2 regions of the Enterococcus sp. DIV0174 genome follow, and region 2 is predicted to be linked to the other one. Evidence: predicted binding sites of a transcription regulator. Region 2 holds the regulator's gene; the other holds the start of a gene.
The links. The regulator HrcA, encoded in region 2, represses chaperone genes, less so after heat shock. The targets are predictions, from matches to a motif close to TTAGCACTCNNNNNNNNNGAGTGCTAA.
Positions count from the first base shown of each region.

Region 1: the regulator HrcA is predicted to act here: its motif matches at 2,588-2,614, upstream of groES (co-chaperone GroES).

Region 1 covers NZ_CP172881.1:2,293,243-2,301,290, reverse strand. The annotation lists gene IGJ93_RS11000 (PTS sugar transporter subunit IIC) at 1-233, shown strand, start outside; gene IGJ93_RS10995 (6-phospho-beta-glucosidase) at 270-1,703, shown strand; gene IGJ93_RS10990 (CPBP family intramembrane glutamic endopeptidase) at 1,761-2,414, opposite strand; gene groES (co-chaperone GroES) at 2,650-2,934, shown strand; gene groL (chaperonin GroEL) at 2,975-4,600, shown strand; gene IGJ93_RS10975 (PTS sugar transporter subunit IIC) at 5,025-6,437, shown strand; gene IGJ93_RS10970 (hypothetical protein) at 6,592-6,861, shown strand; gene IGJ93_RS10965 (LacI family DNA-binding transcriptional regulator) at 6,880-7,803, shown strand; gene IGJ93_RS10960 (MerR family transcriptional regulator) at 8,046-8,048, opposite strand, start outside.
Region 2 covers NZ_CP172881.1:1,069,055-1,077,102, reverse strand. The annotation lists gene IGJ93_RS05300 (amino acid ABC transporter substrate-binding protein/permease) at 1-707, shown strand, start outside; gene IGJ93_RS05295 (amino acid ABC transporter ATP-binding protein) at 709-1,446, shown strand; gene dnaJ (molecular chaperone DnaJ) at 1,711-2,883, opposite strand; gene dnaK (molecular chaperone DnaK) at 3,145-4,974, opposite strand; gene grpE (nucleotide exchange factor GrpE) at 5,021-5,584, opposite strand; gene hrcA (heat-inducible transcriptional repressor HrcA) at 5,681-6,724, opposite strand; gene hemW (radical SAM family heme chaperone HemW) at 6,955-8,048, opposite strand, start outside.

The DNA.
Region 1 (8,048 bases), 1.2 Mb from region 2:
CAGGATTAGTTCCATTGTTTACAGCTGTACAAGTACCATGGACAACACCACCAATTATTTCAGGATTTTTAGTAGGTGGCTGGCAAGCGGCGTTGTTACAAACATTTGTTTTAGCAATTGGTTTCTTTATCTATTTACCATTCGTGAAGAAAATTGATGCAATGAACTATGCACAAGAAAACGATCTTTCTTTTGCAGAAGCAGATCAATTAGAAGAATCACAAGTTTTATAAACGATTTTACAAATTAACGAGAAATGAGTCGATCGTATGAGCGTGTTGAGAAAAGGATTTTTATGGGGCGGTGCAGTAGCAGCCCATCAATTAGAAGGTGGTTGGCAAGAAGGTGGCAAAGGTGTTAGTGTTGCTGATGTTATGACTGCTGGAAAAAACGGTGTGGCAAGAAAGATCACAGATGGTGTGATTGAAGGCAACTATTATCCTAATCATGAGGCAATTGATTTTTATCATCATTATAAGGAAGATGTTCGTTTATTTGCTGAATTAGGTTTGAATTGTTTTCGGACATCAATTGCCTGGAGCAGAATTTTTCCAAAAGGTGATGAATTAGAACCAAATGAAGCAGGGTTACAATTTTATGATGACCTATTTGATGAATGTCTAAAATATGGGATCGAACCGGTTATCACGCTTTCCCATTTTGAAATGCCTTATCATTTAGTAAAAGAATATGGTGGTTGGCGAAATCGAAAAATGATTGAATTTTTTACTCGGTTTGCGGAAACTTGTTTCACTCGTTACCAAGAGAAAGTGAAATACTGGATGACCTTTAATGAAATCAATAACCAAGCGAATTTTCACGAAGATTTTGCACCATTTACTAATTCGGGCATTCGTTATGAAGAAGGCGAAGATCGCGAAGCAATCATGTATCAGGCTGCACACTATGAATTAGTGGCAAGTGCGCAAGCGGTAGAAATCGGACATCGGATTAATCCAGATTTTGAAATTGGTTGTATGATTGCCATGGTGCCAATCTATAGTTACTCATGTAGTCCTAATGATATGATGGCAGCAACAGTTGCGATGCAAAGACGTTATTGGTTTACTGACGTGCATTGTAAAGGTCGCTATCCAAGTTATATGGATGCGTACTTTAAACGAAAAGGATTTGAATTAGATCGAACAGCAGAAGATGCCCGTATTTTAAAGGTAGGGTGTGTCGACTATATCGGCTTTAGTTACTATATGTCGTTTGCAATCAAAGATCATGATAAAGCACCAACTTTTGACTATGATGAAGCAGCAGACTTAGTAGAAAATCCTTATGTGAAAGCATCTGACTGGGGATGGCAAATCGATCCTATGGGTTTGCGTTACGCAATGAACTGGTTCAATGAACGTTACGAAAAACCATTATTTATTGTGGAAAATGGGTTTGGTGCAATTGATGAGATTGGGGAAAGCGGACAAGTCGAAGATGATTATCGCATTGAGTATTTGCGAGAGCACATTGCTTCAATGAAAGATGCTGTTGAATATGATGGTATTGATTTAATGGGCTACACGCCATGGGGATTCATTGATTTGGTTTCTGCCGGGACAGGAGAAATGAAAAAACGTTACGGCTTTATCTATGTTGATAAGGACAACGAAGGAAATGGAACATTGGCAAGAAGCAAGAAAAAATCGTTTGATTGGTATAAGGAAGTTATTGCCACAAACGGTGAAACATTAAGCTAAAAAAACTGCGACAAAATCGTTTAAGATTTTGTCGCAGTTTTTAATTGAAAGCAAAAATTATTTTTGGATTAACAACTGTACAACGATGACCAATGTATTCATACCTACATGTGTAATCATTGAAGTCCAAATTCGACCAGTTGATTTATACAATAAACTAAAGAAGAAACCTAAGAAAAAGTAAACCAATAGATGACCATCTGCATGTGCAACAGCAAAAAGTAGAGAACTGATTACAGCACCTACCCAAAAATTCGAGTAGTGACTAACGAGTCCTAGAATACTACGACGAAAAACAAGTTCCTCCATGATTGGGGCACCAATAGTCGTTGCTAGAATAAATGCGGGTGCTTTTAAAATCATTTGGATGATGTTTTGCGTATTTTCAGATGGAGCGCTTTGACCAAATAAGAAAGTTTCGATTCCGACAGCCGCACCTTGTAAAAAGATTGCTATCAAAATACCACCTAATCCAAGTAAAATGATTTCAGGAACACTTGCTTTAGGGACATCTGCCTCTATTGTTAAAGGTTCCTTTTGTTTGAAGTACAAAAACAGCAGCAAAACTGCTCCTAGTAAATAAGTAATAGTCATGGCCGAAATCAAACCAGTCGAAGAGGTAACGATACCTGTGATTCTTAAAAGGACAGGTGAAACAAAGACTAAACCGTAGCAAAAAATGCTTAGTAGACTATATTTTTTTAATGACATGAAATTCCTCCTTACAGGCTCTTATAAAAGATAACTTACCTGTGTTAGTAGACAAGATTTATTGGTAATTATACCATACGAAAGTTGTTCGCCAATGAAAATAAAAAATCAGATTTCTTTGATTTAAAAAGCTTGCAAAAAAGGAGCAGAATGAGTATTATTAAAAATGTAGGTTAGCACTCGAAAGGTAAGAGTGCTAACGGAACTAAAAATCGTGTTATCGGAGGGATTTATCGTGTTAAAACCATTAGGTGACCGCGTCATCATCGAAGTCGCAAAAGAAGAAGAAAAAACTGTTGGAGGAATCGTCTTAGCTTCCTCTGCCAAAGAAAAACCACAAACTGGTAGAATCGTTGCGGTTGGTGAAGGCCGTTTATTAGAAAACGGTGAAAAAGTTCCTGCCGCTGTTAAAGAAGGCGATCAAGTAATGTTTGAAAAGTATGCTGGAACAGAAGTGAAATTTGAAGGTAAAGAATATTTGATCGTTTCAGGTAAAGATATCATGGCGATCGTTGAGTAAAACAAGATAAACAAAATTTATTATTGAGGTGAAACCAATCATGGCAAAAGAATTAAAATTCGCAGAAGACGCACGCGCAGCAATGCTTCGTGGCGTAGATAAATTAGCTGATACAGTAAAAGTTACCTTAGGTCCAAAAGGCCGTAATGTTGTTTTAGAAAAATCTTATGGATCTCCATTGATTACTAATGACGGGGTAACAATTGCAAAAGAAATCGAATTAGAAGATCATTTTGAAAATATGGGTGCAAAATTAGTTTCTGAAGTTGCTTCAAAAACGAATGATATTGCTGGTGATGGTACAACTACTGCTACTGTTTTAACACAAGCAATCGTTCGTGAAGGCTTGAAAAACGTAACAGCCGGCGCTAATCCTTTAGGCATTCGTCGCGGAATTGAATTAGCTACAAAAGCGGCAGTAGAAGAATTACACAATATTTCAACAGTTGTTGATTCAAAAGAAGCAATTGCACAAGTTGCGGCTGTTTCTTCTGGTTCAGAACAAGTAGGTCATTTGATTGCGGATGCAATGGAAAAAGTCGGCAATGACGGTGTCATCACAATTGAAGAATCAAAAGGGATCGAAACAGAACTAGATGTTGTTGAAGGAATGCAGTTTGACCGTGGATATTTATCACAATACATGGTTACTGATAATGACAAAATGGAAGCTGTTTTAGATAATCCATATATCTTGATTACAGACAAAAAAATCTCAAATATTCAAGATATCTTGCCTCTATTAGAACAAATTTTACAACAATCTCGTCCATTATTAATCATTGCAGATGATGTAGATGGCGAAGCATTACCAACATTAGTATTGAATAAAATTCGTGGAACATTTAACGTAGTTGCTGTCAAAGCACCAGGATTTGGTGACCGTCGTAAAGCGATGCTTGAAGATATCGCTATTTTGACAGGTGGTACAGTAATCACTGATGATCTAGGTCTAGAATTAAAAGACGCAACTGTCGATAACTTAGGAAATGCTTCAAAAGTTGTTGTTGATAAAGACAATACAACAATCGTTGAAGGTTCTGGCGATAAAACAGCAATTGACGCACGCGTTCAATTGATCAAAAATCAAATTGCTGAAACAACTTCTGACTTTGATCGTGAAAAATTACAAGAGCGTCTAGCTAAATTAGCTGGCGGTGTTGCAGTAGTCAAAGTTGGTGCGGCGACTGAAACAGAATTAAAAGAATTGAAATTACGTATTGAAGATGCATTGAATGCTACTCGTGCTGCCGTAGAAGAAGGCATGGTTTCTGGTGGTGGTACTGCATTGGTAAATGTTATTGGAAAAGTTTCTGCAGTAGAAGCCCAAGGTGACGTAGCAACAGGAATTAAGATTGTTGTTCGTGCATTAGAAGAACCAATTCGTCAAATCGCGGAAAATGCTGGCTATGAAGGTTCAGTAATCGTTGATAAACTGAAAAATGTTGAACTTGGTACTGGGTTCAATGCTGCAACAGGCGAATGGGTAAACATGGTGGAAGCCGGAATCGTTGATCCAACAAAAGTAACTCGTTCTGCATTGCAAAATGCTGCTTCCGTTTCAGCATTGTTATTAACAACAGAAGCAGTTGTTGCAGATAAACCAGAACCAGCTGCACCTGCTGCTCCAGCAATGGATCCATCAATGATGGGCGGCATGATGTAATCACTACTTTCAATTCATAAAAATTGAAAGTATAACAAAAAAGAGGCACATCCTGTTCAAAGGGGGTGTGCCTCTTTTTTGTGCCTATTTTCTTTCGAGAAACAACATCTTAAAAAGAAATACGATTAAATTAGATTTAAAAAATTATCTGAGGAATAATTTTTATCTTCGTTCATATGGCTGCACAGCTTGCTGTTTGTTCTTACTAGAAAAAACTACAAGAAGTAGAAAAAATTTCTGTTGCTTTAGCTTAGTTATTAACTCTAAATAAACAAAAATCGTTTAGTACGTCTTCTTCATGGCCCAAAATAGTCGTCTGTGTTGTTTAGTAGGCACATATAAAAATATATGCTATATTTGTAATATCATTATAATGTATGCGCATACATTATAGGTGATGCAACTAAAACTTAGGAGGATGAAGATGGACGGATTGATGAAGTGGATGGAAAAATATATTTTACCTGTGGCAACAAAAATAGGGTCAGAAAAGCATTTAGTCGCCTTGCGAGATGCCTTTATTGGTACGATGCCAGCAACAATGGCTGGTGCAATCGCAGTTTTGCTCAATGCTTTCATGCGCGATTTTCCTAATACCTATTTAGGAGAGGGCAATGCAATTACAACCTTTTTTACACCTGTTATTGGTGTAAATGGATTGATTTGGAATGGAACATTGGCGATTATGGCAGTTGTGTTTGCACTTTCTTTAGGCGCAAATTTAGCAAAAGCGTATGAAGTTGATCCTGTGTCAGGAAGTATTGTTTCATTAGTCGCTTTTATCATCGGATTACCGGATGCCGCTACTGCAGTTTTGACATTACCAGAGAAGTTATCAGAAGAAGCTTCGACAATGATCACTACAGCAGGTGGAGTTATTTCTGATGCTGCAGAAGGTGGCCAAACGCTCTCGATGGGCGCATGGGGTTATTTTAACTTTGGTAAGTATATGGGTGGATCGGGTCTTTTTACTGCAATGATCTTTGGATTTATTTCAGTCATTATTTTTGCTCTTTTAATTCGAAAAAACATTATTATCCGTATGCCGGACTCTGTACCACCGGCTGTTTCTAAGGCTTTTGCTGCAATCATCCCTGCAGTGGTTTCCTTGTATGTTGTTGGAATTATTAACTATTTATTCAAACAAACGGCTGGTGTTCCTTTAATCGACTGGATTTCTGAAGCAATCCAAAAGCCTTTAATGCATCTTTCACAGGGCTACGGCGCAGTATTTATCATTGTGCTACTTGTTCATGTTCTCTGGTTCTTTGGGCTTCATGGAACGAACATCATGTCACCAGTACTACAAACACTTTATGGAACTGCTATGGTTGAAAATACGAATGCTTTTCAAAATAATGAGCCAATTCCGTTTAAGTGGGTAGCCGGCTCTTTTGAAGCTTTTGTCTGGCCTGGTGGTGCAGGTGTGACTTTAGTATTAATTGTAATGATTCTTTTCTTATCAAAACGTGCGGATTATAAAACAGTTGGGAAACTAGGTATTGCTCCGGGTTTATTCAATATTAATGAACCAGTGATGTTTGGTTTGCCGGTTGTACTAAATCCGTTATTAATGATTCCGTTTATTTTAGCGCCTTTAGCTACTGCCACTATTGCATACTTCGCAACGATGGCGGGATTTGTAAGACCTGTAGTTGTCAATGTAATCTGGGTCATGCCAACGATTATTAGTGGTTTCTTAGCGACTGCTGGAGATTGGCGTGCCATTGTGTTGACGATTGTGAATTTGCTTGTAGCAGCATTGATTTGGGCACCATTTATTCTTGCGGCAAATAAGTTAGACCCTAATTTGGGAGAAACAAACGAAACAAACTGATTGCACTGAAAAAGTTGTTAATAAGTATAAAAATAATCCAAGCAAACAGTATTTCCAACTTGTTTGCTTGGATTTTATTTAACCAAAACTTTCCGCTTGCTCTGGGACGCGTTTCATAAACTATACTCGAGCTATCAAGAAGGAGGGCTTACCTATGCATACTTATGTGAAAGTTTTGGGAACATCAAGCACTTGTTTTTACGCGTTGGTAGATTGTAATGAAAATAAACTAGTTTTAAAAAGTTTTCAAGGCCTGAACAAACCAATGAGAGAAGAAATCGATGTCAATCAGTTAACGAATTTAACAAAAGATACATTTTGGGGCGGACAGCGAATTAGTTTTTGTTATCAAGAAAAGTTGTATCAGTTTTATGAATGTGGGCCGGCTGTGATAGACTATCTACAAGAAAAACTTTTCGTTTAAGGTAGGTGAATCATCATCGTGGCAACTATTCGAGATATCGCACGTTTAACAGGTTATTCCGTCTCGACTATTTCTCGAGTTATTAATGAACACCCTTATGTGGATGAAAGAAAACGAGCAGAAATTTTAGCAGTTATGAAGGAACTAGACTATATTCCTAATGCAAATGCACGAACATTAAGCTATGGAGAAACCAAAAATTTAGGAGTCATTTTGCCATACACCAATCATCCATACTTTGATCAGTTGATTAGTGGAATTACTGAAGCCGCTTTCGATTCCAATTATAAAGTCACCTTGTTACCGACAAATTATCAAGCAAGTCGTGAAAAAGAGTATCTCGAAGAGTTTGCAGCAAAAAGATTTGATGGCTTGATCGTAACCTCGCGTGCTCATTCGTTAGAAAAATTGAAAGCGTACCAAAAATATGGCCCTATTATTTTTTGCGAAGAAATCAAAGATGAAAAATCAAGCTGTGTCTTTATTGATCGGGAACAATCGATTACGGAAGCATTGAAATTTTTACAAAAAGCTGGTGTCAAAAAACTAGGTGTTACTTTAGGAAGGAGTAGTCGACTTAGTTTTAATTCTAAGATTACCTTGCAATTATGTCGGAAAGTCTATTCGAATTTTGAAGAAGAAATGGTTTTCTGGGATTGTATTGGTTTGGAAGATGGGATCAAGGCAGGTGCTTTTTTTAATGAGCATCCAGTAGATGGCATTTTTACGAATTCAGATATGGTTGCAGCTGGTATCCTTAAAACATTTCCGAAAGGTCGAGCACCTAAATTAGTTGGCAGAGACAATCTGTATGTGAGTGATCTCTTAAATTTTCCCACTATTGATCATCACTTGAAGCAGTGTGGTGAAATGGCGTTTCACTTATTTTTGAAAAGACAACCGGAACAAATCAAGATTCCATATGAATTTATTCAAAGATAAAGAAAGTTTAAACAAACTAATAGCAAAAATAATTAGTGATTGTAAGAGGTTAGGCTAGAAATAATAAAAAAGACTGAATTAGCTTTACGTGATTCCTCAAAAAGTTCAATTGTAAAATTGGGCTTTTGGAGGGCACTGGAGTAAGCTACCTCAGTCTTTTTCTTCGGTAAAAATTAGAACAGATTGGATTGGAATAAATGTTTCGCCTATTTCAATAACTGATAAGGGTCAGAAAGTAATAATTA
Region 2 (8,048 bases):
AAATCATCGACAAGTATGTAGCTACTTCAAATGAGTCAGCCGATTCAACCAAAGATGAATCAACAATCATTGGCTTGATCAAAAACAATTATAAACCACTATTACGCGGTTTCTGGATGACAATCGTACTTGCTTTGGTATCATTTGCTTTAGCATTAGTTGTTGGTGTCATTTTCGGCTTATTCAGCGCTTCACCAATTCGTGCGTTACGCACAATCGCAACCATTTACGTTGATGTGATTCGCGGAATTCCAATGATGGTACTTGCCTTCTTCATTTTCTTTGGCTTACCTGGTATCGTTGGATTTACAATCCCTGATTTCATTGCCGGCGTTATTACATTGACATTAAACGCGAGTGCTTATATTGCAGAAATCGTTCGTGGCGGAATCAATGCTGTTCCTGTCGGACAAATGGAAGCTTCAAGAAGTTTAGGTTTATCTTATAATCGAACGATGCAAAAAATCATCTTGCCACAAGCAATTCGAATCATGCTCCCTTCATTCGTTAACCAGTTCGTTATCTCATTGAAGGATACAACAATCATCTCTGCAATTGGTGTTGTCGAATTACTTCAAGCTGGTAAAATTATCGTTGCCCGTACAACCCAAAGTACGTACGTTTACCTAATCATTGCAATCATGTATTTAGTTTTGATTACCGCTTTAACAAAATTAGCGAAAGTTTTAGAAAAGAAGGTGAAGTAAGATGTCAGAAAAAATCTTAGTTGAACATCTTGTAAAAAAATATGGTGACAATACTGTATTGAACGATATCAACGTCTCAATCAACGAAGGTGATGTCGTTTGTATCATTGGCCCTTCTGGTTCAGGAAAAAGTACTTTTCTGCGTTGTTTAAATCGTTTAGAAGAGCCAACTGACGGAGATATTATCATCGACGGCGCTCACTTAATGGATAAAAACACAAACATCAATCTCGTTCGTCAGCATATCGGAATGGTGTTCCAACATTTCAATTTGTTTCCTCACCTTTCTGTTTTAGAAAATATTATTCTTGCGCCAATGGATTTGAAAAAGGAGTCTCGCGAAGAAGCAGAAAAGAAAGCAATCAAGCTATTAGATACAGTTGGCTTGGCTGACAAAAAAGATATGTCACCAGAAATGCTCTCCGGCGGACAAAAACAACGCGTTGCGATCGCCCGTGCATTAGCAATGAATCCAGACATCATGCTTTTTGACGAACCAACCTCTGCACTTGATCCAGAAATGGTCGGCGACGTTCTAAACGTCATGAAAAAACTTGCGAAGCAAGGAATGACCATGGTCATCGTTACTCACGAAATGGGATTTGCCAAAGAAGTTGCCAATCGTGTCATGTTCATTGACGGTGGAAACTTCCTTGAAGATGGAACGCCAGAACAAATTTTTGAAAATCCACAAAATGAACGTACAAAAGACTTTTTAGATAAAGTTTTAGATATTTAACAAAAGAACCTGAAACAGTTTCAACCCATGAAAAAGCATCGTCAAAATCTTGAATAAGATTTTGACGATGCTTTTTTGATTTGTATTTTAGAAGAGCCAGTCGTCACTAAGCTCTTCTTTTATCCCTTTTACTATTCATTACTGAAGGAATGACGCGTTCATCGCAGTTCTTTTTTACTCAGCTTATTTCCAAAAGAGTTTACTACATTGAACGTATAAGTAATAAAACGGTGAAGCGACACATTTGTCAGCTTCACCGTTTTATTATTTACGCTTTTTTCCGCCAAAAGCGTCCTTCATTTTATCGAAAAAACCATCTTCTTGTTGTTCTTCGACTCTCATTCCACCTGCTTCAGCAAATGAGCGTAACGCTTCTTTTTGTTGTTCATTTAAGTTCTTCGGCGTAATCAGTTTCACTTTCACGTGTTGGTCACCTGTTGCACCACCACGTAGTTTAGGCGCACCTTTTCCGCGAAGACGGAAGTTTGTTCCAGTTTGTGTTCCTGCTGGGATCTTTAACTTAACATCTCCGTGAACAGTTGGAACTTGAACTTCATCTCCTAAAGCTGCTTGCACAAAACTCAATGGTAACTCGTAATAGATTTCTGAACCATCACGATCAAAAATATTACTTTCTTCAACACGGAAGACTACATATAAATCACCAAATGGTCCGCCGTTTTCACCTGCTTCACCTTGACCAGCTAAACGCATTTGTTGTCCTTCTTCGACACCGGCTGGTACATTCACTTTCACAGAGTGAGCTTTCTTTTCATGACCAGAGCCGTGACAAGTTGGACATGGTTCTTTGATTTCTTTTCCGGTTCCATGACAAACATCACATGTTTGACGACTCATCACGCGACCTAATGGTGTTTGACGTTCAACATTGATTGTTCCTGAACCATGACATTTTTGACATGTAATTGGTTCCGTCCCAGGTTTCGCACCATTCCCATGACAAGTATGACAAACTTCTTCCCGGTTGTATTTGATTTCTTTTTCAATACCAAAAATTGCTTCCTCAAAACTCAAATCAACTGTGTATTGTAAATCAGCTCCTTGACGAGGTGCCGTTGGATCAACTGAACGACCTCCGCCTCCGCCAAAGAAAGAATCAAAGATATCTTCAAAACCACCGAAGCCACCTCCGCCTCCAGAGAATCCTCCAAAGCCACCGAAGCCGCCTCCGCCTCCAGCGCCATAGTTTGGATCTGTACCAGCGTGACCATATTGATCATACGCAGCCCGCTTTTGCGGATCACTTAAAATTTCATAAGCCTCAGACACTTCTTTAAATTTTTCTTCTGCATCTGCTTCTTTGTTAATATCAGGATGATATTTCTTAGAAAGTTTACGATAAGCTTTCTTTATTTCATCTTCTGAAGCCCCTTTTGAAATTCCTAGGACTTCATAATAATCACGTTTCGTTGCCATAGGCTTTCCTCCTATTGGTTCTAATACATCAAATTCACATCGCTTGTAATCATATCACATTTTAGTTGAAACCAAAACTGCTACTTGCATTCTTTCAAAAGAAAAAGACTGTGGCAAAAAGTCGAATCGACTTTCCCCATAGCCTTCTCTTTTTTACGAATAGGTAGACGTTTCAGAAAAGATGGCTTCAACTGAATCTACAGCTATCATCAAAGTCCAACTTTTCTGTTCTAGTCTACTCCTAGCACACTAGGGAACTAATTATTTGTCGTCGCCGTCGACTTCTTCAAAGTCAGCATCAACGACATCGTCTGCTCCGCCTTGTGCTGCTTCAGGATTTTCTTGCGCTTGTTGTTGTGCAGCTTGTTCATATAATTTAACTGTTAAGTTTTGAACGATTTCGTTCAAAGCATCACGTTTTGTTTTCATTTCTTCAATGTTATTTGCTTCAACTGCCGCTTTTAATTCATCGCGAGCTGTTTCTGCTTTTTGAACTTCTTCTGCGTCTACTTTACCTTCTAATTCTTTCAATGTTTTATCAACTGAGAATAATAAGGCATCTACATCATTGCGAAGATCAACTTCTTCTTTACGAGCTTTGTCAGCTTCTGCATTAGCTTCTGCATCTTTTACCATACGTTCGATTTCATCGTCTGATAAACCTGATGAAGATTTGATTGTGATTTTTTGTTCTTTTGAAGTGCCTAGATCTTTCGCTGATACATTGACGATCCCGTTTTTATCAATATCAAAAGTAACTTCGATTTGAGGGATACCACGTGGCGCTGCAGGAATATCAGTTAATTGGAATCTTCCTAGTGTTTTGTTATCAGCAGCCATTGGACGTTCACCTTGTAAAACATGAATATCTACAGCAGGTTGGTTATCAGCAGCTGTTGAGAATACTTGTGATTTACTTGTTGGGATTGTTGTATTACGATCAATCAACTTAGTGAAGACCCCACCCATTGTTTCGATACCTAATGATAATGGTGTTACGTCAAGTAAAACAACATCTTTTACATCACCAGTGATGACCCCACCTTGGATTGCTGCACCCATTGCAACGACTTCATCAGGGTTCACTGATTTATTTGGTTCTTTACCAGTTTCTTTTCTTACAGCTTCAACAACTGCAGGAATACGAGTTGAACCACCAACTAAGATTACTTCATCAATTTCAGATTGTGATAAACCAGCATCTTTTAATGCTTGGCGTACTGGAATTTTTGTACGTTCAACTAAGTCAGCTGTTAATTCATCAAATTTTGCACGAGTCAATGTCATTTCTAAATGCAAAGGTCCTGCTTCGCCAGCTGTGATAAATGGTAAGCTGATTTGAGTGCTTGAAACACCTGACAAATCTTTTTTCGCTTTTTCAGCAGCATCTTTCAAACGTTGTAAAGCCATTTTGTCTTGACCAAGGTCTACGCCGTTTTCTTTTTTGAATTCAGCAACCATGTAATCAATGATTTTGTTATCAAAGTCATCCCCACCTAAATGGTTGTCACCAGCTGTTGATAATACATCAAAGACACCATCACCTAATTCAAGGATTGATACGTCAAATGTACCACCACCAAGGTCAAATACTAAGATTTTTTCATCACGGTCTGTTTTGTCTAAGCCATAAGCTAAAGCTGCTGCTGTTGGTTCGTTGACAATACGTTCCACTTCCAAACCAGCAATTTTACCAGCATCTTTTGTTGCTTGACGTTGTGCATCGTTAAAGTATGCAGGAACAGTGATAACTGCTTTCTCAACTTTTTCACCTAAGTAATCTTCAGCAAAACCTTTGATATATTGAAGAATCATTGCAGAAATTTCTTGTGGTGTGTAAGATTTTCCTTCAACTTCTACTTTATACCCAGGTTCACCAATGTGACGTTTGATTGATGAAATTGTGTTTGGGTTAGTTACAGCTTGACGTTTTGCCACTTCACCAACTTGGATTTCACCATTTTTAAATGAAACAACAGATGGTGTTGTACGGTTTCCTTCTGGATTTGCGATAATTTTTGCTTCGTTTCCTTCTAATACAGCAACTGCAGAGTTTGTTGTACCTAAGTCAATACCAATAATTTTAGTCATATTAACGTCTCCTCATTAAATAAAATTTAGTTTATAGTTGCACGAATTACTGCGCGACAATGACCATTGTTGGTCTTAATACGCGATCGTGTAATTTATATCCTTCTTGCAAAACTTCCACAATCGTATCTGCCGGCACCTCATCAGATGCGGGAACAGTTTGGACTGCTTGGTGAAGCATTGGGTCAAATGTTTCGCCTTTTGCAGGGATTTTTTCAATTCCCTCTTCTTTCAAAGCAAAACGAACACCTTCTAATACCATTTCGACACCTTTTTTCAAGCTAGCACCTTGTTCATCTGAAACTTCTGTTGCTAGCGCTCGCTCTAGGTTATCAATTGAAGGTAATAATTTTTTAGCTAAATCTTGTGAACGATATTTTTGCAATTGTTCACGTTCATTTTTTCCGCGGTTTGCCATGTTGGCAATTTCAGCTCGGGCGCGTAGGAATTTATCTTCCATTTCTTCTAAGTCAGCTTTCAAGTTGACGATTTCAACATTTTCCACTTCAACTTCTGAAACACCTGAGTCTTCCGCAGCTTCTGTATCGACTTCCAAATCTTGCTGGATGTCTTTTAATTCTTTTTCTAATTCCTCTTGGTTTTCTTTCACGATACAGTCTTCCTTTCATTATTCAGTCAGCTGTCTTGATTGTTCATATTAAAAATCAGATTAGCTGCTATCAATTTTAGAAATGCGGACTTACAATCATGAGCCAGACAAATCAAGCAAACGATAGTAATCAGCCAGTCTATTCGCTAATTCTTTTCGATAGACATCGACCAACCCAAACATTCGTGAATACGGCATGCTTGTTGGTCCAAGTAAAGCAATTGTTCCTCGGCCATGTCCATCAATTTCATAACTTGCTTGAATCATGCTCATATTTTGTAGCAGATCATTCCCTAATTCAGAGCCAATCTTAATATGAATATTACTATCCATCGGAACAATCATTTGAGTAAGCTCGTCGGAATCCCTCATTAAAGAAAACATCGACTTAAACTGATTCAAATCTTGATGGGGTTCATAATCAAGCAGGTTCATTTGTCCACTCACATAAATCTTATCTTCAAATACTTGACCTAAAACAGCATCAAATAAGTAGGAGATACCTTCCGTTGATTGGAAATATTTATGTAAGATCATTGGGATCTCTGTTCGCAGTTTTTGATAAACCGTCATTAGCGGATCACCCACCAAGCGGTCATTCACAAGCCGAACCATTTTTTCTAAATCTTGACTCCCCAGGTTTGCTGGAAGAGTAAATACCTGGCTTTCAACATTGCCTTTATCCGTCACCACGATAGCAATAATTTGTCGATGGTTTAACGGTACGATTCGGAAACCAGTTAATCGGCGATCTTTCACTTCTGGTCCCAACGAGAATGTCGTATAGCTTGTCAGTTCAGATAAAATTTCAGCAGACTGACGAATGATTTCGTTAATCTCATGAAATTCTTTTCCTAAAGACTGCCTAATCACTTGCAAATCATCATTTGTTACACGAGTTGGTTTCAATAAATGATCCACATAGTAACGATATCCCGCCGCAGATGGAATCCGACCAGAGGAAGAATGAGTTTTTAACAGCAACCCGTCTTCTTCTAGCGCCTTCATATCGTTGCGAATCGTCGCTGAACTTGCTTCAATTCCCTCAGCCATTAGCGTTTTGGAACCAACGGGTACGCCACTACTCGTATAGTTTTGGATGATCAGACGCAAAATATCACTTTGACGCTGTGTTAACATCTTCCATCACCTCTCATTAGCACTCCTATCTTCTAAGTGCTAACCCACTTACTAATATAACAAGTCGTCTTCTTTCTGTCAAGAAAAACACATCACTTTTTAGCACTCTTCCGCCCCGAGTGCTAACGATGAGTTTTATTCAAAAAAAAGCGGGAAATCAATGTTTGTTTGACTTCTCGCTACGCAATTATTTGTGATTATCTTTTTATTTAACTAAATTTAAACATTTTTTATTCATTGATTTCTGTTTTTGGTAACAAAAATTTTTCAAAAACTTCGTTCCCTAAAAATGTACCTTTAGGGGTTAAATAAACTCTTTCTTCAGTGTTCACCAACAAGTCGTCTTTCACTAACGTATCTAACGTTGACTGGTAGAGTGACTCTATCGTTTGTTGATAACGATCATAAAAATGTTGTTTGTTGATTCCGGATTTTTTACGCAACCCCAAAAACAGCTCCTCTTCAATCTGGTTGTTTCGTGATAACGTTTCTTTTTCTAAAATCGGTAAATTTCCTTCACGCAAGGGACGCAAATAATGCTGGATTGGCCCCTTGTTTCGATAACGTGTTTGATCAAGATACCCACTTGCCCCTGCACCAAAGCCAAAATAATGGTCATTATTCCAGTACATTAGATTATGTTGTGATTCATGACCGGTCAATCCAAAATTACTAATTTCATATTGATGACGGCCATGTTGTTCCATTGCTTCAATCGTTTCCTCGAACATTTGCGTTTCTGTTTCTTGATCGGGTAACTCTAATCGACCTTGTCTTACCCAGTTCATGAACATTGTTTTATTTTCCAAAATCAACGAGTATAAAGAATAGTGCGGTAAATCTAGCGCTAATGCTTTTTCCAGTGTATCACGATAATTTTCAAGTGTTTGTCCAGGCAAAGCATAAATCAAATCAATGCTTACATTGGAAAAGTTTTCTGCTTCTAAAAATGACATTGTTTGGTATACATCTTCAGCAGTATGCTTTCTGCCAATTTTCTTTAACAAACGATTATCAAACGTTTGAACGCCCATAGATAAACGGTTCACACCATAGTTTTTCATGACTTGTAGTTTTTCTCGCGTTAAATCACCTGGATTCGCTTCAACAGTAAATTCCTTTCCAGTTCGAAAAGGTAAAATATCACGAGCGCCTGCTAGCAAACGATCTAGTTGTTGTGCGGATAATGAAGTTGGTGTTCCCCCACCAACATATAATGTTTCTAAATCTTCTATAGGATGTTTCTCCATCATCAACTTCATCTCTTTTAGTAACATTTCAACATACTCATCAACTGGTTGGCCCTCTAAAAAAACTTTATTAA